4 regions of the Halomonas sp. BN3-1 genome follow, and region 1 is predicted to be linked to each of the others. Evidence: predicted binding sites of a transcription regulator. Region 1 holds the regulator's gene; each other region holds the start of a gene.
What was found. The regulator sigma-54, encoded in region 1, starts transcription at its own class of promoters, with help from an activator protein. The targets are predictions, from matches to a motif close to TGGCACNNNNNTTGCTNT.
Positions count from the first base shown of each region.

Region 2: a site for sigma-54 is predicted at 1,786-1,803, ahead of C9F12_RS15515 (P-II family nitrogen regulator). Genes of this name have one in related genera too.
Region 3: a site for sigma-54 is predicted at 2,127-2,144, ahead of C9F12_RS10190 (urease accessory protein UreD). Genes of this name have one in related genera too.
Region 4: a site for sigma-54 is predicted at 3,106-3,123, ahead of C9F12_RS04870 (sugar phosphorylase). Genes of this name have one in related genera too.

Region 1 covers NZ_PYVV01000001.1:156,443-161,246, forward strand. Annotated here, with positions in the region: gene ptsN (PTS IIA-like nitrogen regulatory protein PtsN) at 1-234, opposite strand, end outside; gene raiA (ribosome-associated translation inhibitor RaiA) at 240-548, opposite strand; gene C9F12_RS00710 (RNA polymerase factor sigma-54) at 708-2,120, opposite strand; gene lptB (LPS export ABC transporter ATP-binding protein) at 2,402-3,127, opposite strand; gene lptA (lipopolysaccharide transport periplasmic protein LptA) at 3,127-3,657, opposite strand; gene lptC (LPS export ABC transporter periplasmic protein LptC) at 3,670-4,245, opposite strand; gene C9F12_RS00730 (HAD hydrolase family protein) at 4,242-4,804, opposite strand, start outside.
Region 2 covers NZ_PYVV01000011.1:70,920-75,723, reverse strand. Annotated here, with positions in the region: gene C9F12_RS15525 (YifB family Mg chelatase-like AAA ATPase) at 1-981, opposite strand, end outside; gene C9F12_RS15520 (accessory factor UbiK family protein) at 1,101-1,481, opposite strand; gene C9F12_RS15515 (P-II family nitrogen regulator) at 1,867-2,205, shown strand; gene C9F12_RS15510 (ammonium transporter) at 2,255-3,505, shown strand; gene glnK (P-II family nitrogen regulator) at 3,696-4,034, shown strand; gene C9F12_RS15500 (DUF3820 family protein) at 4,182-4,397, opposite strand; gene C9F12_RS15495 (NAD(P)H-binding protein) at 4,553-4,804, shown strand, end outside.
Region 3 covers NZ_PYVV01000006.1:102,318-107,121, forward strand. Annotated here, with positions in the region: gene ureC (urease subunit alpha) at 1-341, opposite strand, end outside; gene C9F12_RS10180 (urease subunit beta) at 338-691, opposite strand; gene ureA (urease subunit gamma) at 766-1,068, opposite strand; gene C9F12_RS10190 (urease accessory protein UreD) at 1,130-2,053, opposite strand; gene urtE (urea ABC transporter ATP-binding subunit UrtE) at 2,310-3,008, opposite strand; gene urtD (urea ABC transporter ATP-binding protein UrtD) at 3,148-3,981, opposite strand; gene urtC (urea ABC transporter permease subunit UrtC) at 3,978-4,804, opposite strand, start outside.
Region 4 covers NZ_PYVV01000002.1:332,334-337,137, forward strand. Annotated here, with positions in the region: gene C9F12_RS04860 (glycosyl transferase) at 1-110, shown strand, start outside; gene dsbG (thiol:disulfide interchange protein DsbG) at 311-1,114, opposite strand; gene C9F12_RS04870 (sugar phosphorylase) at 1,273-3,030, opposite strand; gene nrdR (transcriptional regulator NrdR) at 3,224-3,709, shown strand; gene ribD (bifunctional diaminohydroxyphosphoribosylaminopyrimidine deaminase/5-amino-6-(5-phosphoribosylamino)uracil reductase RibD) at 3,706-4,804, shown strand, end outside.

The DNA.
Region 1 (4,804 bases):
GGAGATGGGCGCCTTGCAGTGGGGGTTGCGGGCATGGGGAATGGCGACGCCATTGCCTATGCCGGTACTGCCCAGGCGCTCACGTCCGATCAGCCGACTGAAGACCTCCTGGCTGTCCAGGCTCGGGGTGTTCTGCGCAATGAAGGTGCTGAAAAACTCCAGCACCCTCTTCTTGCTGCCTCCCGGGACATCGAACAATGTGCGCTCGGGAGGGAGAATGGCTTCCAATGTCATGAGAGTCAGCGAATTCCGGCGCCTTGGGCGCGGGCTTGGGATTTTTCCTTGTGCTTGACCAGCTGGCGGTCCAGCTTGTCGGCAAGGGCGTCGATAGCAGCATACATGTCGCCGTCCTGCGCTTCGGCATGCAGGTCGGCACCGGCGGCGTGAAGGGTGCAGGCGGCCAGCTGGCGTTCCTTTTCCACCGAGAGGGTCACCTGGACGTTGGTGATGTTGTCGTAGTGGCGCTCCACACGGGTGAGCTTCTCTTGTACGTAGTCACGCAGGGGATCGGTCAATTCGACGTGGTGGCCGGTGATGTTGACTTGCATGACAGGCTCCTTGCTCTTTCGGGTGGTGGCTTGATTGTAACCCTTTTTCCGATCCTGCAAACCCCCTCGACGCTACGCAGAAAGACGCAGATGTCATGCGAAATTTCAAGTGCTTGCGCTTTCCCGATAACTAGGCTAGCGACGCCGCAGCGCAAGGCCTCAGCGCAGTCGCTTGCGCTCGCTGGAAGACGGAATATTCATGGCTTCCCGGTACTTTGCCACGGTGCGTCTGGCGACATTGACGCCGTCTTCCGCCAGCAATTCCACCAGTTTGCTGTCCGACAGAGGTTTGCGGGCAGGTTCCTTTTGAATCAACGATTTGATCATGGCGCGGATGGCGGTACTGGAATGGGCGTCGCCATCCTGGCCGACCTGGCTCGAGAAAAAATACTTCAACTCGAACACGCCGCGAGGCGTGTGCACGAACTTCTGGGTGGTCACGCGGGAGATGGTGGACTCGTGCATCTCCACCTTGTCTGCGATATCGGCCAGCACCAACGGTTTCATGGCCGCTTCTCCCTGCTCGAGGAAGTCGATCTGACGCACCATGATTTCCCGGCCGACCTTCAGTAAGGTGTCGTTGCGGCTGGACAGACTCTTGATCAGCCAGCGCGCCTCCTGCAGGTGGTCCTTGAGGAACTGGTTGTCCTGGCTCTTGTCCGCGCGCCGAATCAGTGCAGCGTAGTCGGGCTGGATGCGCAGTCGGGGCATTGCATCCGGGTTGAGTTCAACGCGCCAGCCCTCTTCGGTGTGGCGTACCACCAGGTCGGGTATGACGTAGTCGTTATCGCTGTCACCGAACTGGCTGCCGGGACGTGGGTCGAGGCTCCGGATCAGCTCGATGACGCTGTCGAGTTGGTCGTCATCGAGTCCTAGTCGGCGCTTCAGCAGACGTCGGTCGCCGCTGGCCAGCGCCTCGAGAAACTGTCTTACCAGTCGTCCGGCCTGGGGCAGCAGGACGGTATCGCGAGGCAGGCTATCCAGTTGCAGCATCAGACACTCGCGCAGGTCGCGGGCGAACACTCCGGTCGGTTCGAACTGTTGCAGCCGAACCAGCACCGCCTCCACCTTGGCGAGGGGAGGGGGGCGACGACCGTCTTGCTCGAGCCCCTGGGCAATGTCATCCAGTGTCTGCTCGAGATAGCCGTCGGCGTTGACCGCGTCGAGCAGGCTCTCGGCGATCAGGCGCTCCTGGTCGCTGACGTCGAGCATCGCCAGTTGCCAGCTCAGGTGGCTGTGCAGTGACTGGGAGCTTGCCTGGCGCTCGAAATCCGGCGCCTCGCCACTGCCGGCGGGGGTGGTGCCCAGGTCCTGGTAGGTGTCGGACCAGTCGCTGTCCACACTGAGTTCCGAGGGAATCTGATCCGCCCAGTCATCTTCCACGGCTTCCCTGGTCTGCTGTTCGCCGAACTCGTCCTCGAGTTCGAGCATGGGGTTGGCCTCCAGCGCCTGCTGGACCTCCTGGCGCAGGTCCAGGGTCGAAAGCTGCAGCAGGCCGATCGCCTGTTGCAGTTGCGGGGTCATGGTCAGCTGGGTACCGATGCGCAGCTGCAGTGACGCCTTGAGGGCCATGGGTCGGGATCCACCAGTGTTGTCGAAAGGCTTTACCCTAACGACGAGTCATCAGACATGCAAGCATCTTGCCAAGTTGGTGTTTTTTGACCTGTGGGAGGGAGTGTAAAGGTCGATGTGGAACAACTTGGTAGGGGGGAGGTGCTTCTTTCGAGGGAGGCCCTGTGTGCAAGGTGAGGCCGACCCTTTCGGGGCCGGCGGTTGGATGCTGATGCTGGCAAGTGTTGCGGCCGCTTGATGCGACTGCGACTGCGACTGCGGCTGTCGGGCGGCCCTGCGGTCTAGAGGCGGAAGTTCTCGCCCAGGTAGACCTCCTTGACGCGCTGGTTGGCGAGGATGGACTCGGCGCTGCCCTCGGCGATGATCTGGCCGTCGCCGACGATGTAGGCACGATCGCAGATATCGAGGGTCTCGCGCACGTTGTGATCGGTGATCAGGACGCCGATATCGCGGGCCTTGAGTTGACGAATGATGGACTTGATCTCGCCCACCGAGATCGGGTCGACCCCGGCGAAGGGTTCATCGAGCAGGATAAAGGCCGGCTCGGTGGCCAGGGCGCGAGCGATCTCGACCCGGCGCCGCTCCCCGCCGGACAGGCTCATGCCGGGGTTGTCACGAATATGGCTGACGTGGAAATCCTCGAGGAGTTGCTCGAGACGTGCTTCTCGGCCCTCGCGGTCGAGGTCCTTGCGGGTCTCGAGGATCGCCATGATGTTGTCGGCCACCGACAGCTTGCGAAAGATCGAAGCCTCCTGAGGCAGGTAGCCGATACCGGCCAGCGCGCGCTGGTGCATGGCCGCGCGGCTCAGGTCCCGATCATCGATGCTGATGCTGCCGGCGTCGGCTCTGACCAGGCCGACGATCATGTAGAAGGAGGTGGTCTTGCCGGCCCCGTTGGGGCCCAGCAGACCGACGATGCTGCCCTGCTCGATCGACAGGCTGATGTCCTGGACGACGCGACGCTTCTTGTAGCTCTTGGCCAGATGGCGAGCGTGGAGAGTCTTCATCAGTTTCCTTGGCTTTCCGGCTCGAGGGTCATGCGAATGCGCTGTTCGCCCTGGACGCCCTGGGCGCTGGAGCGGGCCTGGACCACGCGGCGATCGAGGAAGTACTCCAGATAGGCACCGTCGAAGGTGTCATTGGCCTTGTGCAGCTCAGCCTGGTCGATCAGCTCCATGCGGCGTTCGGCCACGTGGTAGATCACCTTGCGGCCCCAGCCCTTGACCACCGGTTCTTCCGGGGATGGCTTCTGCTCGAGGTAGGCACGTGAGCCGGTCGCGGTCGCCAGTGACAGTTGTCCCTGGTCGTTGCGCTGGATCTCGACGCGTTCGCCGGTGAGGATCATGCTGCCTTGCACAATGCGCACGTCGCCGGTATAGACCGCGGTACCGGCGCGATCATCGAGATCCAGCTGGTCGGCCTCCACCTGAATCGGTGCGCTGCGATCACTTTCCAGCGCCAGGACACTGCTGCCGGTGGCGCCGGCGGCCAGGCCAAGGGCCAGGGCAAGCAGGAGGGCGGGACTTGGACGCATCATGGAAGGGGCTCCTTATTGAGGCTCTGGCGGATGATGACCGGTGACATTGTCGGTCAGGCGAGCGGTATTGTCATGGATCCAGGCGTCGAAGCGCTCCCCTTGCATCTGTTGAGGGGGTTGGCGTAGGACGGCTGGCGTTTCGCTCCAGACATGGCCACTGTCGCTGTCGTAGACCAATACCTCTGTATCAAGCTGCCAACGCTCCGCGGGGGCCTCGAGATGGGCGTCGCCCGACAGGGTCAGGGGGTTGCCGTCCGGACCCAGTTCACCGTTGTCGGCGTCGGCGATCCACTCTCGGCCGCTGTCGTCGATCAGCGCAAGGTCCGGCTGGTCCACCCGGGTGATGTCGTCGAGCGGTGTGTGCACAAGGCGTGGCGTATCGATGCGCTGATGGGGGGTGCCCTGGGCATCGAAGCGGGTCAGGCGGGCATCCACCAGGTAGTAGTCGGGCTCGCCGGCCTTGTCATTGGGTACCAGGTCGGGGACGTTGCTCTCGCGGGGGTCGAGCAACGTCAGGCCGCCACCGAGTACCAGCAGCAGGATGACCAGCCAGAAGCGAAAGCCTGGACGCAGTGCGCTCAGTTTCATGTCAGCGGTCCGTTGCTCAGGTAGCTGTCGATGATATCGTCGAGGCGGCCCTGGGCCATCAGCAGGGTGTCGGTGATCTCGCGCACCGCGCCATGTCCGCCGGCAACCTGGGTGACCCAGTCGGCGTGCTGACGAAGGTAGCAGGGGGCGCCTGGCACGGTGATGCCGACCGCACTGCGATGGATGCAGGGCAGATCCGGCAGGTCATCGCCGCAGTAGGCGACCTGGTCGAGGGTCAGGCCCAGCGAATCGCACAGCGATTCAAGGGCGGGCAGCTTGCGCTCGACCCCTTGCTGTACGTGCTCGATGCCGAGTGCTCTGGCTCTCTGGGTGACCATGGGGGAGCTGCGCCCGGTGATCAGGGCCACCTGGATGCCGGCGCGCTTGGCCAGCTTGAGGCCGTGGCCATCCAGGGTGTTGAACGCCTTCAACTCGGAGCCGTCGGCGTGGAAGTACAGTCGACCATCGGTCAGTACGCCGTCCACGTCCAGCGCCAGCAGCTTGATGTGGCGCAGGCGCTCCACCAGATCCGGCGCGAGGGAGGCGAGAAGCTCGTGAG
Region 2 (4,804 bases), on a different contig from region 1:
CCTGGCAATATGGATCTCGCCGCTTTCCAGCGGCTCGCGCAATACCTCCAGCACCTGGCGACTGAACTCCGGCAACTCGTCGAGAAACAGTACGCCGCGATGGGCCAGCGAGATCTCGCCGGGCCGCGGACGCGAGCCGCCACCGACCAGCGAGACCGCGCTGGCGGTGTGGTGAGGCGAGCGAAACGGACGACGGCCAAAGCCATCGGACAGGGGAAGCGCGCACACCGAGCGAATCGCCGCTACCTCCAGCGCCTCGTCATCGCCAAGCGGCGGCAGAAGCCCGGGCAGTCGGCTGGCCAATAACGTCTTGCCAGTGCCGGGCGGCCCGGCAAACAACAGGTTGTGCCCACCCGCCGCCGCCACCTCCAGCGCTCGCCGGGCCTGATACTGGCCACGCACATCGCACAGATCCAGCGCCGCAGGCCCGTCTTGCGGCGGTGCGGCGGGTAGGTGAGCAGCGAGGGGAATGCGCCCGGCCAGGTGGGCGACGACGTCGAGCAGGTGTGCCGCCGGCAGCACCTCCAGGCCATTGACCAGGGCCGCCTCATCGGCGTTGGCCTCGGGCAGGATCAGGCGCCGCCCGGCCTGACGGGTGGCCATGGCGAAGGGCAGCATGCCGGCTACCGGCCGCAACCGACCATCGAGGGCCAGTTCGCCGGCGCACTCGACACCCTCCAGTGCGGCGGCGGGCAACTGACCGGAAGCCACCAGCAGACCCAGCGCGATGGGCAAATCGAAGCGTCCACCCTCCTTGGGCAGATCGGCGGGAGCAAGATTCAGGGTAATTCGACGTAGCGGGTAGTCGAGGCCGCAGGTGGCAAGGGCGCTGCGCACCCGTTCGCGGCTTTCGCGCACTGCGGTCTCGGGCAGGCCGACCAAGGTCATGCCCGGCAGGCCGTTGGCCAGGTGTACCTCGACCTGCACCTCGGGGGCGTCCAGCCCCAGTCCCGCACGGGTGGCAATGATGGCAAGCGTCATGGGCTCCCTGCCTGACGGAAGGCTCATGACCAGTAGAGCACGCCCACCTCACCGGCGCCGCATGCCGGCCCCCCGCCAGGGCGGGCCGGCATATCTTGTGACGTTCTGCGTCCGAAGCCTCAGGCGGAGGGCTTGTCGGCTGAACCGCTCGACGCCTCGTCCTGCTTGCCCTGTTCCGGCACCGGCGGCACCGGTACCTCGGCGGCTTCCTCGGCCACGGCTGGCGCCGCGGTCGTTTCGCTAGCGGGCGCTGCACGTTCCTCGACCAGGCTCTCCAGCGCCGCTACCTGCTTTTCCAGCGCCTCGACCCGGGAGCGGGTGCGCTGCAACACGTCCATGAGGATGTCGAAATCCTCGCGTGACACCAGTTCGAGACGATCGAAGGCGCCACGCACCACCTGCTGGACCCCCTTCTGGATGTCTTCCGGGGCCTGGGAGGCGCCCTGCAAGCGCTCGCCGATCTGCTGTGCCAAACGGCTGATGCGATCCTGACTGACCATGATGGCTCTCCTTGAAACGTCGATGGGAACTCCGTTGCCGACAGGATACGCAAGCCGGGCGCCCAACGCATGCTTCGTGGCCCTTGCCCAGCGACGCCCGGCGCATTGGCGACTCCCTGATACCAGCACGCGACCCATTGCTCCACCCAGCACAACATGCTCGCCAATGACGCACCACCAATACGCGCCAGCACCAAAACAGTGCATTAACTTTGATGCAGTGCCGCAAACTCGCGGGTGTTTTTCGTCTCTAGCTTTCAAGAACAACCACAAGCCATTGTAAACAAAGCTTTTGCCAAATTTATGGCACGTATATCGCTATGCATAGATATCCATGCACCGAGCGGAAACAAGCCGCCACCTTATGCACGTAGGGAGCCATGCCATGAAACTGATCACCGCCATCATCAAGCCCTTCAAGCTGGACGACGTCCGCGAGGCGCTGGCCGACAACGGCGTCCAGGGCATCACCGTGACCGAGGTCAAGGGCTTCGGCCGCCAGAAGGGCCACACCGAGCTATACCGCGGCGCCGAGTATGTCGTCGACTTTCTGCCCAAGGTGAAAGTCGAGGTTGCGATCGACGAGGCCCGACTGGACAGCGTGCTGGAAGCCATCTGCAACGCGGCCAACAGCGGCAAGATCGGTGACGGCAAGGTGTTCGTCACGCCGCTGGAAGACGTCATCCGCATTCGCACCGGCGAGCGCGGCTCCGACGCGGTCTGATCCCCGTCCCCTGACCCGACTTCCGATAAAAATATAGCGAGACACTTCCATGGTCGATATCAGTGAACTCAGCTACGCGCTGGACACCTTCTACTTCCTTATCTGCGGCGCCCTGGTCATGTGGATGGCCGCCGGTTTTGCCATGCTCGAGGCCGGCCTGGTCCGGGCCAAGAACACCGCCGAGATTCTGACCAAGAACATCGTGCTGTTCGCGGTCGCCTGCACCATGTATCTGCTGGTGGGCTACGCCCTGATGTACTCCTCCGACGCCGGCGGCTTCATCCCCAACCTCGGCTTCTTGATCGGCGCCGAAAACAGCGTCGATGCGGTGCTGGCAGGTGGTGAAGACGCGCCCTACTACTCGGCCCGCGCCGACTTCTTCTTCCAGGTCGTGTTCGTGGCCACCGCCATGTCGATCGTCTCCGGCGCTGTCGCCGAGCGCATGAAACTGTGGGCCTTCCTGGCCTTCGCCGTGGTCATGACCGCCGTGATCTATCCGGTCTCCGGCTACTGGACCTGGGGCGGCGGCTGGTTGTCCGAAGCAGGCTTCTCCGACTACGCAGGTTCCGGCATTGTCCACATGGCGGGTGCCGCTGCAGCCCTGGCCGGTGTGCTGGTGCTCGGTCCGCGCAAGGGCAAGTACGGCAAGAACGGCGCCATCTACGCCATCCCCGGTGCCAACATGCCGCTGGCGACCCTGGGTACCTTCGTCCTGTGGCTGGGCTGGTTCGGCTTCAACGGCGGCTCCGAGCTCAAGCTCTCCGACGTGTCTTCCGCCAACAACATGGCCCAGGTGCTGGTGAACACCAACGCTGCCGCCGCCGGGGGTGTCATCGCCGCGCTGATCCTGGCCAAGATCTGGTTCCGCAAGGCTGACCTGACCATGGCCCTGAACGGCGCCATCGCTGGCCTGGTCTCCATCACCGCCGACCCGCTGTCCTCCACGGCCCTCGGCGCCACCCTGATCGGTGCAGTCGGCGGTATCCTGGTGGTGGTCGCCATCGTGGTCCTCGACAAGCTGCGCCTGGACGATCCGGTCGGTGCCATCTCCGCCCACGGTGTGGCCGGTATCTGGGGTGTCCTGGCGGTCCCGCTGAACAACGCCGACGCCACCTTCGGCGCCCAGATGCTCGGCATCATCGGCATCTTCGCCTGGGTCTTCATCGCTAGCCTGGTCGTGTGGCTGATCATCAAGGCAATCATGGGTGTGCGTGTCAGCGAAGAAGAAGAATACGAAGGCGTCGACCTGGCCGAATGCGGTCTCGAAGCCTACCCCGAGTTTAACGTCGCCAAGAAGTAAGCCTGAGCTTACCCGCGACACCAGTGAGCTGGCGTGCTCCTCCTGGCCCCTTCGGGGGCCTTTTTTATTGCTGTTCGCCAGGGGTATGCTTTGTCACACTAGTCAGGACAGGCGCAACGGCGCGCCGCCAACGGGTTGGCGCCAGGCACGACCGACGCCGCCCCCACACGGACAGGATGAGGAACCCGCCATGAAACTGGTGACCGCGATTATCAAGCCATTCAAGCTCGACGACGTCCGCGAGTCGCTCTCCGAGATCGGTGTTCAGGGCATCACCGTCACTGAAGTGAAGGGCTTTGGCCGTCAGAAGGGCCACACCGAGCTGTACCGGGGAGCCGAGTACGTGGTCGACTTTCTGCCCAAGGTGAAGCTTGAGGTGGCGGTCGACGACGGTATGACCGAGCAGGTCATCGAAGCCATCGTCCAGGTCGCCAACACCGGCAAGATCGGTGATGGCAAGATCTTCGTCACCCCGCTGGAACAGGTCATTCGTATCCGTACCGGCGAGACCGACAAGGACGCTGTCTGACCGACGATGGCAGCTGTCTTCAGCCACCCCCCTCGAGCAGGTCATTCGTATCCGACCCGGCGTGACCGACAAGGATGCTGTCTGACCTCGACCGACAAGGACGCTGTCTGACGACGGCGACCGGTTCTCCCCGCCAGGTGGCGCCGCTCAGCCGCGGCGTCGCAACGGCTCCAGCAGGTCGCTCAGGCCGTTGTGGTCGATCTCGTGCATCAGCGCCAGCAGGCGTCCGATCTCTCCGGGGGGAAACCCGACCCGGGCAAACCACGCCAGGTAAGGCCCGGGCAGATCGGCGATCAAGGTACCTTGATGCTTGCCGAAAGGCATCGGCAAGGTAACCAGGCGTTCCAGGTCCTGAGGATTCATCGCTGCTCCTGAGCGGGTGGGTGAGGGAAAGACGCACAGGGTACTGGCCTGCGGGCGGCGTCGCCATCGATTCGCCTCCCCATTGAAAGTCTCCCCGTTGAAAGTCTTCCCCATCGACGCCATGGTTATTTCCAGGTATCGACAAGGAGGCCGACATGACCACACTCGTGATAGGTGCCAACGGCCAGATCGGCCGCCAGGTCTGCGCCATCGCCCACCGCCAGGGACATCCGATTCGCGCCATGATCCGTAGCGCCGAGCAACGCGACTGGTTCGAGCAACAAGGTATCGAGACGGTCGTCGCCGACCTGGAGGGCGACTTCGCCTCCGCCTTCGAAGGTTGCGATCAGGTGCTGTTCACCGCCGGCTCCGGCCCGAACACCGGGCCCGACAAGACGAGACCGGGG
Region 3 (4,804 bases), on a different contig from region 1:
CCGGGTCCGATCACGATGGTGACGTCCGGCTGGGTGTCTGGATTGCCGGCCTTGCCGATGGCGGCGATGCGCCCCGCCTGGAGGCCCACGTCGGCCTTGACGATGCCCCACCAGTCAAGGATCAGGGCATTGGTGATGACGGTGTCCATCACCGTCTGGTCGAGACGCTGGCTCTGCCCCATACCGTCACGAATGACCTTGCCACCACCGAACTTGACCTCGTCGCCGTAGTGGGTGGCGTCCTTTTCTACCTCGATCCACAGCTCGGTGTCTCCCAGGCGCACCCGGTCGCCGACGGTGGGGCCATAGATGTCGGCATAAGCCTGACGACTGATCTTCATCGGGCGTCCTCCTGACCGCTGTCGCCGCTGTGTGCGCCCGTATCGTCCAGCGCGCCCATGACTTCACCGCGAAAGCCGTAGATATGACGACGTCCGGCGAAGCTTACCAGGGTGACCTCACGGCTCTGCCCCGGCTCGAAGCGCACCGCGCTGCCCGCGGCCACGTCCAGACGAAAGCCCCGCGCCCTGTCGCGATCGAACGCCAGTGCCGGGTTGGTCTCGGCGAAGTGATAGTGGGATCCGACCTGAATCGGTCGATCTCCGCGATTGGCCACCTCCAGCGTGACCCTGTCGCGACCCTCGCACAGGGCGATGTCACCGTCCTTCAGTTGGTATTCTCCGGGGATCATCCCGCGCCCTCCCTATTGGTATCAGCGTATGAGCCTGTCGCGTCGCCCCCGGATCAAGCCGGGGCCTGGCAACCTCACGAGATCGGGTTGTGCACCGTTACCAGCTTGGTGCCGTCAGGAAAGGTGGCCTCGACCTGCACCTCGTCGACCATTTCCGCCACCCCTTCCATCACCTCGTCACGCCCCAGTATCTGGCGCCCTCGGCTCATCATCTCGGCCACACTCAGGCCTTCCCGGGCACCCTCCATGATCTCGCAGCTGATCAAGGCCACCGCCTCGGGATAGTTCAGCTTGAGCCCCTTGGCGCGTCGCCGCTCGGCCACCAGGCCAGCGGTAAACAGCAAGAGCTTGTCCTTGTCACGCGGTGTCAGCTCCATCCTTTCATCCTCGATGTTGGTCAGGGTGGCCAGGGGTCGCCTGTCCCGCCCGGCATGACATTCAGGTAAACCAGATGCGTGGCACACAGGCCTCGCGATCCATCAGCATCGGACGCAGCAACGTCCAGGCCGCCTCGCACAGCGACCAGGCCTCGCGCCGCGAGTAACCGAGGTAGCGCAGCAGCAGGACGCCATCACGCACAGTGACGGCCCAGCGCTCGGCTTCACCAGCGCCGGGACTGCCGGCAAGGTCATTCCCTCCCTGCCCCAACCCTTGGCGCAGACGTTCGATCGCCGCGGACTCGTCTTCGAGCCCGACCGCCCACAGGGTTGCCTGGACGCTGCACCCTCGCTGCCCCCAGGCGCCGTGAAAACGACGATGGTCAGGGTCGAGGGGCTGGCGCTCGATCCACAGTGGTCGTCCGTCCCGGGATAACCGAAAGCGCTGTTCGAGGTGGCCGCTGGCAAACGGCAGGTCACTGGCCGGCCGGCCCAGCGCCAGCACCTCCCAGCCCAGGCAGCGGGCGCTGCCGGAAAGCTCGATCTCGGTGGCCTGCACCCCTCGCGAGCCGTCGAAGGCGATGGTTTCCTGGGGCAACCACTCGAGCAGCCCGCCCTCCTCGACCACCAGACGAGTGCGCTGGGACCAGGCCACGGCGTTGCGGTCGGCCCGATACAGCTTGTTGGCCGCCGGTGTGGTCAGCAGCGCCCGCGCCCCCGCGCCCACCCGCGCCTGGATATCCAGGATATCGCCGCTGACCAGGCCCCCCGGGGGATGCAGCAGATAGACGTGGCAGGTGCCGTCGCGGCCTTCGGGATAGAAGGGACGCTGCACCCGCAGGGGGCCGCGATGATCCACTCGATAGAGGCGAGTGGCCTGGCCATCATGGCGAAAGCCGAGATCGAGGCTGGCCTCCCAGCGCCGTCCCTCGTCGAAGCGATGGCCGTGCCGATCGGTCGAATCCTGTGTTGTCTGCGCGCTCATGGCTCTCCCGGGCGGTCCGTCGAGTCGGCGTGGCAAGCGAAAGTAAAAAAGGCCACCACCATTGCCCAATCAAGGTGCAAGCCCCGTACCAGCTTCTCAAATCTCTATTTTTCTACTTATTTTTCAATTTCTTATTAAACAGCCAAGGATTGCACCAGAGAAAAGCACGCCTTTGGCCGCGCACAAAAAAAGTGCGCAACCTTACGATTGCGCACCATTGATGTGCAGCGATTCATCCTGATTGACGCGCTACCGCTCAGACGGTCAGGTAGCGCTTCACCACGGCGTCGTCGAGCTCACCGATATCACCGACGGCGACTCTCCGCCCGCGATCGAGGATGGCGAAGTGGTCGGCGAAGCGACGGGCAAAGGGCAGTTTCTGCTCCACCAGCAGCACGGTCAGCCCATCATCGGCGATCAACCGACGGATGACTTCGCCGATCTGGGCGACGATATTGGGCTGGATGCCCTCCCCCGGCTCGTCGAGGATCAACAGCTTCGGCTCGATCACCAGGGCGCGCCCGATCGCCAGCTGCTGCTGCTGACCGCCGGACAGATCGCCGCCACGCCGGTGACGCATCTCCTTGAGCACCGGGAACAGCTCATAGATCCGTTCGGGCACCTGGCGCAGGCCATCACCACGGGCGGCAAGGCCAGTGCGCAGGTTCTCCTCCACCGTCATCAGCGGAAAGATCTGGCGTCCCTGGGGCACGTATCCCACGCCCAGGCGTGAGCGATCCTCGAGGCGACGGCTCTCCAGCGCGACACCGTCGGCGTAGCGAAGCTCACCGCCGGTGATTGGCACCTCGCCCATGATCGCCTTCATCAGGGTGGTCTTGCCGACGCCATTGCGACCCAGCACACAGGTACAGGCCGCCCTGGGCACGTCGAGATCGAGATCCCACAGGGTGTGGCTCTCGCCATAGAACTGATTGAGCCCGCGAATGCTCAGCATCGATCCACCTCCTTGCCTGTCTCCTGCCCCCACCGGCCGCAGACCTTCGCCCACAGCGTGGCCAGCCTGCCGCGGGATGCGCCGTCCGCCCAGTACAGCGCTCTTACCGAAGACTGCTGAGGTACCCGCTCCAGTCCGATCATGCCGCCTCCTCGTCGCCACCCAGGTAGACCTCGATCACCCTGGGGTCGCTTGCCACCTTGTCCATACTGCCCTCGGCCAGCACCGAGCCCTGATGCAGCACCGTCACCGTGCGGGCGATCGAACGCACAAAGCCCATATCGTGTTCCACCACCACCACCGAGTGCTTGCCGGCGAGGCTCAACAATAGCTCTGCGGTACGCTCCATCTCCTGCTCGGTCATCCCCGCCACCGGCTCGTCGACCAGCAACAGTCGAGGGCGCTGCATCAACAGCATGCCGATCTCGAGCCACTGCTTCTGTCCGTGGGACAGGATGCCCGCCTGGCGGCGACTGAGCGACGCCAGGCCCACCGTCTCGAGCACCTCCTCGATTCGCGTCAGCACCTCCCCGGTCATGCGCGCCTTGAGCGTCGGCCACAGGCTCTTGTCCATGGCCATCGCCAGCTCGAGGTTCTCGAACACCGTCAGCGCCTCGAACACCGTGGGCTTCTGGAACTTGCGCCCGATGCCGAGCCGGGCGATCTCCGGCTCGTTCTTGGTCAACAGGTTGTGGCGGCTGCCGAACCACACGCTGCCCTGATCCGGGCGCGTCTTGCCGGTGATGATGTCCATCATGGTGGTCTTGCCGGCACCGTTGGGGCCGATGATGCAGCGCAGTTCGCCGTCGTCGATGGTCAGGTTGAGATCATTGATGGCCTTGAAGCCGTCGAAGCTCACCGACACGTCCTCGAGATAGAGGATCGGGCCGTGGCGCACGTCGACCGGCGATTGTTCCGGGACCAGAAAGTCGAAGACCCGATCGCGATCGGCCAGGCTCTGAAGAAAGCTCATGAGGTGGCCTCCCTGGGGGTTGCATCCAGCGTGTCGGTTGGCGTGTCACTGTCATCGTCGCTGCCTTGCTGGCGAGAGCGTGACAGAAGCCCGGCGATGCCCTGGGGCAGCAGCACCGTCACCAGCACGAACAGCGCACCGAGCGCGAACAGCCAGGCCTCCGGCATCACCCCGGTGAACACGCTCTTGGCGTAGTTCACCGCCAGCGCACCGATCACCGCGCCATAGAGGGTGGCACGGCCACCCAGGGCCACCCACACCACCACCTCGATGGAGAACAGCGGCGAGAACTCGCTGGGGTTGATGATGCCCACCTGGGGCACATAGAGGGCGCCGGCGACCCCGGCCAGCATGGCCGAGACGACGAACACGAACAGCTGATAGCGCTCCACCCGGTAGCCGAGAAAGCGGGTGCGGGACTCGGCGTCGCGCACCGCCACGCAGACCCGCCCAAGCTTGCTGACCACGATGGCACGACACAGCAGGAAACCCAGCGCCAGCGCTACGCCGGATGCGATAAACAGCCCCAGTCGTGTGGCGTCGGCGGACAGGTCGAAGCCCAGCAGTTCCTTGAAGTCGGTCAGGCCGTTGTTGCCGCCAAAGCCCATCTCGTTGCGGAAGAACGCCAGCATCAGCGCAAAGGTCAGCGCCTGGGTGATGATCGACAGGTAGACCCCGGTGACCCGCGAACGGAACGCCAGGAAGCCGAACACCAGCGCCAGCAGGCCCGGCGCCAGCAGCACCATCACAAAGGCAAAACCGGCCATGTCAAAGCCAAGCCAGTACCAGGGCAGACTGTCCCAGTCGAGGAACACCATGAAGT
Region 4 (4,804 bases), on a different contig from region 1:
CCAGGGAGAAGCCCTTTATCCCCAGCTGGAACCGCGTGCGGGCGGCCTTGCCGGACCTGCCCGAACAACTTTATAGCGCGGTGGAGGCCGATAACGCGGGGGATGTCTAAGGCTTTGACGAAAAGTGTCTGCGCTCGGTAATACGGCGTTAAAAATCAGGTCAAAATGCTCATTTACACCACGTAAACTGCGCTTTCTCACCGATTTTTGCCTTGTCTAACCATCGCTCGTCGACTTTTCGGATAAAGCCTAAATCGCGCTGGCACCAGGCCCCGCCCGGGGCCTGGTGCCAGCGCCTTGATGAACCCTGTCAGTCGGGCTCCGGCCCCATGATGGTATGGAACAGTTCTTCGCTGGGCAGGCCTTGGCTCATCTCGAGCTTGCCTTCGTTGCGATAGACGATGCCCGGGGTCGCCACCATGCCGAAGCTGCGAAACAGTTCATGGTTGCTCTGCAGGCGTTGCTCCAGGTCTCTGGGCAGTTGGCGCATGGGCTCAATCGGATCGCCGCTCTCATGGGCGCGGAGGGCGGCCTGAGGGTCTTCGGCGGCCAGCATCGTGACCGCCTGGCGCGGACTTTCGGGGTCGAGGATACCGACCATCACGTGGCGTAGCTGGACCTGGCCGCTTTCGACGAAGGGCCGGCTTTGCTGCCACAGGCGGGTGCAGTAGGGGCAGTTGGGATCGGTGAACACATAGACGATGCGCTCGGCGTCGGGATCGCCGTCGGCGATCCAGGCGCTGTCCTCAAGGCTCTGCCAGGTGGTCTCGTCCTGGGGCCCGCGTACCAGGCGCTCCAGCGGCGCCTCCGACAGATTGTTGGCGTCGGCATCGATCAGATTGCCGACGATGGCGTGCTCGCCATCCTCGGTGACGAAGATGGTCATCGGCTGTCCGCGATGGCTGGCGGCGAAGCCGCTGAGCCCACCCGGCGCGTCGAATTCACCGTGCACCTCAAGACCTTCCTCTTCCAGCGCCTCGATGGGGGCGGGGTGGTCCTCGGCCTCGACGCTGGACAGTGGCATCAGGCCGAAGGCCACCGCCGCCAGGGTCATGAAGGAACGCTGATGGCGGGGCAGGTCGGGCAGGCGGGGCAGTCGGGGGCGGCGGGGCATGTCGTTACTCTCCGGCATCTTGTAGGACGAATCCCGCGACAAGCGAGAATCACTCGCACTAGGACAGCAGCAAACGCCTTCGGTTCGACCGCTGACGTCGCCGGGCAGTGAAAGCGCCAGGGCCGCGCTGTTGTGCGATACACCGAGCGTGCGGCGACTTATCTGTCGGTGCGCACCAGCCACAGTGAACGATAGGGGGCCAGGGTGTCGACGGGCTGCCAGGCGCCCCCTTCCAGCAGGTCCTGCCAGCCGGACTGGTCGAGGCCGTCCAGTACCAGTGGCTGAGGCCGATCGGTGACGTTGTGAATGGCCAACAGTCGACGGCCATCGTCCAGGGGGCCGCGCTGGATCGCCAGCAGCTCCGGTGGTGTGGGGATGACCGTCTGGGCCGCATCGGGGTGGAAGCAGGGTTCCCTGCGACGGATCTCGAGACGGCGGGTGAGGGCGAAGAACACCTCGCGGGTCGGCGTGTGACGGCTGTCCAGCAGAGGTTCCAGCTCCTGGCGGTCCCAGCGCTTGCGATTGATCGAACGCAGGCGTCCGCTGCGTTCGACCCCGTCGTGGTCGTTCTGGGTGGCGGTCAGGCAGTGCAGGTAGACGCCGGGGATACCCTTCAGCACCAGCATCAGGTGCTGGCTCAACAGGAAGCGCTCGACCTGCCACGGGTCGGGTCCGCGCCGGGTCCCGCTCATGGCATCGAACCAGGTGATATTGAGCTCGTAGGGGCTGTCGCTGCCGTCGGCCTGCCGGCGCATGCTGACGAAGCCACCGAAGCGCTGCATCAAGGCGACCAGGGCGTCGATCTCGTGGCCTTCCAGCCAGCCTTCCAGCGGGCGCACACCAATGCCATCGTGGCTGGCGGTGAAATTCAGATAGCTGCAGCCGGCGGGGAGCTCGGGCAGGCTGTCGAGCCAGCGCGCCAGGGTGCCGGCCTCGCCACTGGTCAAGGTGTGCAGCAACAGAGGTGGCAGCGGGAACTGGTAGACCAGGTGGGCCTCGTCGGGCGGCGTGTCCTGTCGCTCCAGGCCGAAGTAGCTGATGTTCTCGGCGTGGGGCACATTGGTCTCGGTGATGATCAGGGTGCCGGGGGCGACGTGGTCGACCACCGCCCGCAACAGCCGCACCACCGCGTGGGTCTCGGGAAGGTGGATACAGCGGGTGCCGGGGCGTTTCCACAGGAAGGCGACGGCGTCCAGCCGGACGATGCGGGCGCCCTGCTGCAGGTAGAACAGCAGGATGCCGACGAATTCGATCAACACGTCGGGGTTGGCGAAGTTGAGGTCGATCTGGTCCTCGGAGAAGGTCGCCCACAGGTGACGAACGCCACGGCGGGTACTGACGGGGACCAGCAGCGGCGAGCTGCGCGGACGCACCACCTCGCTGAGATCGGTATCGGGGTCCATCTCGATGAAGTAGTCGCGCCCGGGCAGGTTGCCGCCGAGATAGTCGGCGAACCACAGCGATTCCCGCGAGACATGGTTGAGCACCAGGTCCACCATCAGATCATGGTGACTGGCCAGGCGCCGGATATCGCGCCAGTCGCCCAGTTTCGGGTCGACCTCGCGATAGTGGATCACCGAGAAGCCGTCGTCGCTGCTCCAGGGGAAGAAGGGCAGCACATGGACACCGCTGAAGACGGTCTTCAGGCGCTTGCTCAGGAACTCATCGAGTACCGCCAGGGGGGGCTTGTCGGCATCCAGCAGCGAGTCGCCATAGACGATCAGCCACTGGTCCTGCTCGCTCCACAGCGTCTGGCGTGCACCATGACGGTGCCTCAACCCGGCCCCCTGCGCGTCGATCAGGCGCAGCAGACGGCGCAGGACCTCTTCGCTGCGTGCACCATAGAGAGGCGCGAGCAGCTCTGCGGCACGCTGGCGAAAGTCGTCGGGTTCCAGGGGGGAGAGGTGGCTTGCCATGGTGTCCTCCGCAGGCGTGGGGGCGCCTTGCCCCGTGAGCGCTCGCCATTTCATTGACGGCTAGAAAGAAAGTATCAAGCACAGGGCGTGCCAACTCAGCTGAAATCGCGGATGACCTGGGCCATTGCGCTGGGCGGGGCTGGCCTCAGCCGTTACACTATGGCGACATATTTTTCCTGCCGGACTGTCCGCTATGCATTGCCCCTTCTGTGGCGCCCAAGAGACCCGAGTGACTGACTCCCGGCTGGTCGCCGAAGGTGATCAGGTGCGCCGACGGCGGCAGTGTGCTGGCTGCGGCGAGCGCTTCACCACCTACGAGACCGCTGAACTTATCATGCCACGGATCATCAAGGCCGATGGCTCGCGGGAGGTGTTCGACGAGATCAAGCTGCGGGCCGGCATGCTGCGGGCGCTGGAAAAGCGCCCGGTCAGCGCCGAGTCGATCGAGGCGGCGGTGGAACGTATCCGCCAGAACCTGCGCGCACGGGGCGAGCGCGAGGTCCAGGCGCGGGTGGTCGGTGAAGAGGTGATGAATGCCCTGAAGCGCCTCGATCAGGTGGCGTATATCCGCTTTGCCTCAGTCTATCGACGGTTTCAGGATATCGACGAATTTCGCGCCGAGATCGACCGCCTGGCCCAGGAGCCGAGTTTCTCGCCCGACACCGGGGAGAGCACATGAATCCGACGGACATCACGCCAGGCCAGGATGAAGCCTGGATGGCCAGGGCATTGAAGCTGGCCGAACGCGGTCGCTACACAACCATGCCCAATCCGAGGGTCGGCTGCGTACTGGTCAAGCACGGCAAGCATCTGGCCGACGGCTACCATCAGCGCGCCGGGGAACCCCACGCCGAGGTCCATGCACTCGAGGCTGCCGGTGAGCACGCCCGAGGCGCCACCGCCTACGTGACGCTGGAACCCTGCTCCCACCAGGGGCGCACAGGGCCTTGCTGCGATGCCTTGATCAAGGCCGGTGTCGCCAGGGTGGTGGTAGCCATGCAGGATCCCAATCCTCAGGTGGCGGGACGCGGTATCGCACGCCTGCGTGACGCCGGGGTCGAGGTAAGGCTCGGTTGCCTCGAGGCGGACGCCCAGGTATTGAACGCCGGCTTCGTGTCGCGCATGACCCGGGGGCGTCCACGGGTCAGCCTCAAGCTCGCCATGAGCCTCGACGGCCGTACCGCCATGGCCTCCGGCGAGTCCCAGTGGATCACCGGTGCCGAGGCTCGGCGTGACGTCCAGCGGCTGCGGGCTCAGAGCTGCGCCATCCTCACCGGGGTGGATTCGATCATCTTCGACAACTCGCGGCTGACGGTGCGTGCCGATCAGCTCGGGCTCGATGACGCCGAAGTCATCGCCCGACGCCAGCCGCTTAGGGTCGTGGTGGACTCGCGCCTGCGCATGCCGCTGGCCGCTGCCTGCCTGAGCGAGCCAGGGGAGACGCTGGTGGTCTGCGTCGAGGGCAGCGAATCCCCTCGCAGAGACGCGCTGATGCGCTCCGGCGCGCGGGTGCTGGAGATGCCAGCAGGCGACGACGGCCGCGTCGATCTTGGCGCACTGCTCAAGTGGCTCGGTGACGAGGGCGGCTGCAACGAGCTGTTGGTGGAGACCGGCGCGACCCTGGCAGGTGCCTTGATGGATGCCTGTCTGGTGGACGAGTTGCGTCTTTACATGGCGCCGACCCTGCTCGGCTCCGACGCGCGCGGGCTGATGGCGTTGTCGGGCATCGAACGCATGGCCGAGCAGCGGCCTCTGGAAATTCTCGATATCCGTG